DNA from 2 places in the Thalassospira sp. A3_1 genome. Region 1 is predicted to be linked to the other one. Evidence: riboswitches for the same ligand, from Rfam matches in the RefSeq annotation. Region 1 holds a riboswitch; the other holds the start of a gene.
The links. A riboswitch is a leader RNA that binds a small molecule or an ion and turns the genes downstream of it on or off. The one in region 1 is predicted to bind glycine.

Region 1 (2,396 bases):
CGCACTGGTTAGCGGAAGATAACGCATATCTTAAAGGCCTTCGACAAAGTCTTTATACGCAGCTTCGTCCATCAGCTCATCAAGCTGGGACTCATCGGAAAGTTCCATGCGGAAGAACCAGCCATCGCTTTCCGGGGCTTCGTTCACCAGTGCCGGATTGTCATCAAGCTCTTCGTTGGCTTCGACAACGACACCATCAAGCGGCGCATAAACGTCGCTGGCGGCCTTGACCGATTCGACAACTGCCGCATCACCATCCTTGGTCAGCTTTTTGCCAACTTCCGGCAGTTCGACATACACGATATCGCCAAGCGCCTGCTGGGCATAATCGGTGATGCCGACGGTCGCGACACCGTCTTCATATTCAACCCATTCATGTTCCTGCGAGAATTTTTTAGCCATTGTAATCGTCCCTGTAAGATCAGTTGTCTCTAAAATCTGTGGTCTGTCCGGTCTTCCCGTTTTCCGGGATGTTCCGGTTTTGCGGCTTCCCGGTTGTTCCGGTTGTTCCGCTATTTTTATCCCGGAAGGGCAACGTCGCGCCGCCCGCCCGATCCGTTCTGGCGATCAGCCGCGATAATAACGGTGCGGTGCAAACGGCAGCTCGACGATTTCCGCCGGGCGGGCCTTGCCGCGCACCATCAGATCGACTTTGGTACCCGGGGCGGCAAATTCAATTGCGACATATCCCATCGCAATCGGGCCATCCACGGTCGGGCCGAAACCACCGCTGGTGATTTCGCCAATTTCTTCACCGTCACTGTTCAGGACAGCGGTATGTTCACGCGCTGGTGCCTTGCCTTCGGGCTTGATCCCGACACGTTTGCGATCCGCCCCGTTGGCAAGCTGATCAAGGATGATGTCTGCTCCCTTGAACCCGCCTTCCTCGCGGCGGCGCTTGTTGATGATCCAGTTAAGGTCGCCTTCGACCGGGGTGGTCGTGGTATCGATATCGTTGCCATACAGGCAAAGACCGGCTTCAAGACGCAGCGAATCACGCGCGCCAAGGCCAATCGCCTCGACTTCTTCCTCCGCCAACAACTTGCGCGCCAGTTCTTCGGCGCGCTCATTCGGCACGGAAATCTCGTAACCGTCTTCGCCGGTATAGCCCGACCGGGTGACAAAGCACGCGATACCGGCAATATCGATCTCGGCAAAGCTCATGAATTTCATCTCGGCAACCGACGGTGCAAACCGTGCCAGCACGCGGGCGGCGTCCGGTCCCTGCAAGGCCATCAATGCGCGGTCGTCAATCTCGATCAGCTCCACACCGTTATCAAGATTGGCTCGCATATGGACAATGTCATCATCCTTGCACGCGGCATTGATCACCAGAAACAGGCTGTCGCCCGCATTGGTGATCATCAGATCGTCCAAAATCGTGCCATCGTCATTGGTGAATGCGGAATAACGGGTGCGGCCGGGTTTCAGGATCGCGATGTCACCGGGCACCAGCTTCTCCAGCTCGGCCACGCGATGTTCACCGGTCAGGCGAACCTGCCCCATATGCGAAACGTCAAACAGACCGGCCTTCGCACGGGTATGCAGATGTTCGCCCTTCACCCCCAGCGGATATTGCACCGGCATGTCGTAACCGGCAAACGGCACCATCTTGGCACCCAGTTCCACATGCAAATCATAAAGGGCGGTTTTCAGCAGTTCGGTTTGATGATCGGCCATCAAGGTCTCCAGACAGGCGTTGCGAAACATAGCCGACCAGTGGCCAACCACGTCCCCCTCTGTCTTGGAGCCTGAAAGAATCACAGCCGGTTTGGACACCGGTCTGCTTACATCTTCGGCGAGGCGCACATCGATTTTCAATGCCGCCTGCTTTCCAGAGTCCCATCTCCCCGCGGTCCGTTTGCCTGAGAGTTTCCGGGGTGGTTGCTCCTTCGGCGTCCGCGCAATCCCTATCGATGCAATCACGCACATCGATCAAGACCGTGGCACTCTCCCACGGGGATCATTTGGGTATGCCCCCTTATACGGATTTGAATCCGACCAGACCAGCCCCAAAAATCATATCCTTTCGACCCCACCCATTGGTATGAGGATTAAAAGCCCTTTTTTGGCCCCTCCGGCAAATGTCCATTATTTCGTATGAGGATTACCGAAAACGAACTTTTGTCCAAAAACGAAAATCCCGCCACGCGATGCGGGCGGGATTTGATTACTCACTAAAAATGAATAATAGGCCGGATTATTAATTTTTTCCGAAGCGTCGATTGTAATCGAGCTGATCGGCACTCAGCTGGAAGCCAAGGTAAATCTCGTAATCCGGACCGGCCCAGACATCGTCCAGCGGCACGTTCAGGGTCACCTGCTCGTCACGATAGCGCGCCAGGTTCAAATTGCTCGGAAAGACCATGTCGACATCAAACAGATTCTTCTGGATG
Region 2 (2,396 bases), on a different contig from region 1:
GAACCGTTCGTAATAGCGCAGCACGGCGGGAATGACGCCTGCTGCCCCGTTGGTCGGCGCCGTAACCACGCGCGAACCCGCAGCATTTTCTTCGTTCACCGCAAGGGCATAAAGATTGACCCAGTCGATCACGGTCAACGGATCCTTAAGCCCCGCTTCGGGCCGTTCGGTCAGTTCAAGGTAAAGTTTACGCGCGCGCCGTTTGACATTCAGCCCGCCGGGCAGGATGCCATCCGACTTGCAGCCCCGTTCGATGCAATCCATCATCGCGCGATGCACGCGATCAACGAATTCCTCGGTCTCGGCGGGTTCGCGCCAGCTTTTTTCATTTTCGGCCATGACTTCGGCAATAGACAGCTTTTCCTGTTTGCAGATCGCCATCAATTCGTCGGCCGAGGAAAAAGGATAAGGCAGCGTTATGTTGTCGCCGGAATATTCCGCCCCACGATCATCTCCCGAGACGATAAATCCACCTCCGACCGAGAAATATTCCTGTTTGTGCAAAACAACACCATCATGGTCGAAGGCGGTGATCCGCATACCATTGGGATGTTCGGGCAGGCTTTCGGCCATGTGAAACACAAGATTGGTATCGCGGTTAAAGGAAACCGGATGGCGACCGTAAAGCTGTAATTCGCGGTCCCGGTCAATCGCATCCATCGTCGGTGCGATCCGGTCGGGATCAACAGAACGCGGCCGTTCCCCCGAAAGCCCCATGATCACCGCGGTATCGGTGGCGTGCCCTTTGCCGGTCAGGGCAAGTGATCCGTAAAGATCAACAATTACCGAGCCGATTTTTTCCAAAATGTTCCGGGCTTCGAGTTCCAGACAGAACCGATAGCCTGCCCGCATCGGACCGACGGTATGCGAACTCGATGGCCCGATCCCAATGGTATAAAGATCGACAACGGAAAGGTTAACGTCTTGCGGACGTTGTTTGTTTTCTTCGGTCAAAAGGGCCTCCCACGGCTCTTTGTCATGCGGAAAAATGCCGCACGACGTTATAGAACCGGTGTCTTGCCCCCTCTGTCCCTTGACCTGAGATTGTGCGCCCTGCCACCAAAAACAACCGCCTTTGACAACATGGCTTCATCCTTCGGTGGAAATATGGTGCCGGGCGTTGGCCCCGTACCGCTTTCTCTCTCCAGAGCCTCAATCCGCAACGGTCCATCTGCCTGAGAGTTTTCGGGGCTATTGCTCCTTCGGCGCCGATCTGATCACGGGATCAAAGCGGGCTCTCCCATCGCGGTTATTCGAGGTATCACCGTTGCATGCCAGATTACAGGCAGGTGGCAAGCCTTGTCAAAAAGCAGCTTTGCAACCGCACAAAAAATACCCGGCCGGAAGGCTGTTCAATGCTTCCATTCATGATAGATTGCGCGTTGAAAATGCTATGATTGGCAGCGTCTGATGGCGGACCCACCGCGCCCGACGTCATTGTACGGATGGTGAAATTACCGGAAAATAACCATCTTTACCGGTAATTCAGCCTTTTACCTTATTTCGTGTACCTTACTTCGTGGGATTATGATTGTGACTGTATCAAATACCGTAAAGCGCCCGCGTCCGGTGGTGCTGTGCATTCTGGATGGCTGGGGTTATCGCGAGGAAAGCAAGGACAATGCGGTTGCATTGGCCAATACCCCTGTTTGGGACGCGCTTTATGCCAATAATCCGACAGGCTTTTTAAAGGCTTGCGGTCTGGATGTCGGCCTGCCCGAAGGGCAGATGGGCAATTCGGAAGTCGGCCATATGAATCTGGGTGCCGGTCGGGTTGTGATGCAGGAACTGCCGAAAATTGATGACGCGGTCAAAACCGGTTTGATTGCCGAAACCGACACGGTCAAAAAAGTCATCGCCAAGCTTAAAGAAAGTGGTGGTATTTGTCATATCGCAGGGCTTCTGTCCGAAGGTGGGGTGCATTCCCATCAGGCCCATATGGCAGCCCTTGCCAAAATCATCGCATCAGCAGGTGTGCCGGTAAAAATCCATGCCTATCTGGATGGCCGCGATACCGCGCCCAAAAGTGCAGCCAAATTCCTTGAAAAATTCCACTCCCTGATTGGCGATGCCAATGTTGAAATCGTGACCGTCACCGGGCGTTATTACGCGATGGATCGCGACAACCGCTGGGAACGTGTCAGCCAAGCCTACTTCACGATGGTGCAGGGCAAGAATTACGCCGATGGCCGCACCGCCGAAAGTGCCGAAGCCGCGATCAAGGCGGCCTATGATGCCGATACCACGGATGAATTCGTTCTGCCGACCGTAATTGGCGATTATGACGGCATGAAAGATGGCGACGGGCTTTTGATGACCAATTTCCGCGCCGACCGCGCACGCGAAATTCTGGCCGCCATTTGCGCACCGGACTTTGACGGCTTTGACCGTGGCAC

Region 2: another riboswitch for glycine. It lies ahead of J7395_RS07800 (L-serine ammonia-lyase); the one in region 1 lies ahead of gcvT (glycine cleavage system aminomethyltransferase GcvT).

The regions. Positions count from the first base shown of each region.
Region 1 covers NZ_JAGHQQ010000001.1:581,823-584,218, forward strand. Annotated here, with positions in the region: gene gcvPA (aminomethyl-transferring glycine dehydrogenase subunit GcvPA) at 1-27, opposite strand, end outside; gene gcvH (glycine cleavage system protein GcvH) at 31-402, opposite strand; gene gcvT (glycine cleavage system aminomethyltransferase GcvT) at 568-1,680, opposite strand; glycine riboswitch at 1,738-1,840, opposite strand; glycine riboswitch at 1,844-1,967, opposite strand; gene J7395_RS02675 (hypothetical protein) at 2,204-2,396, opposite strand, start outside.
Region 2 covers NZ_JAGHQQ010000002.1:172,853-175,248, reverse strand. Annotated here, with positions in the region: gene J7395_RS07800 (L-serine ammonia-lyase) at 1-954, opposite strand, end outside; glycine riboswitch at 1,025-1,150, opposite strand; glycine riboswitch at 1,154-1,253, opposite strand; gene gpmI (2,3-bisphosphoglycerate-independent phosphoglycerate mutase) at 1,528-2,396, shown strand, end outside.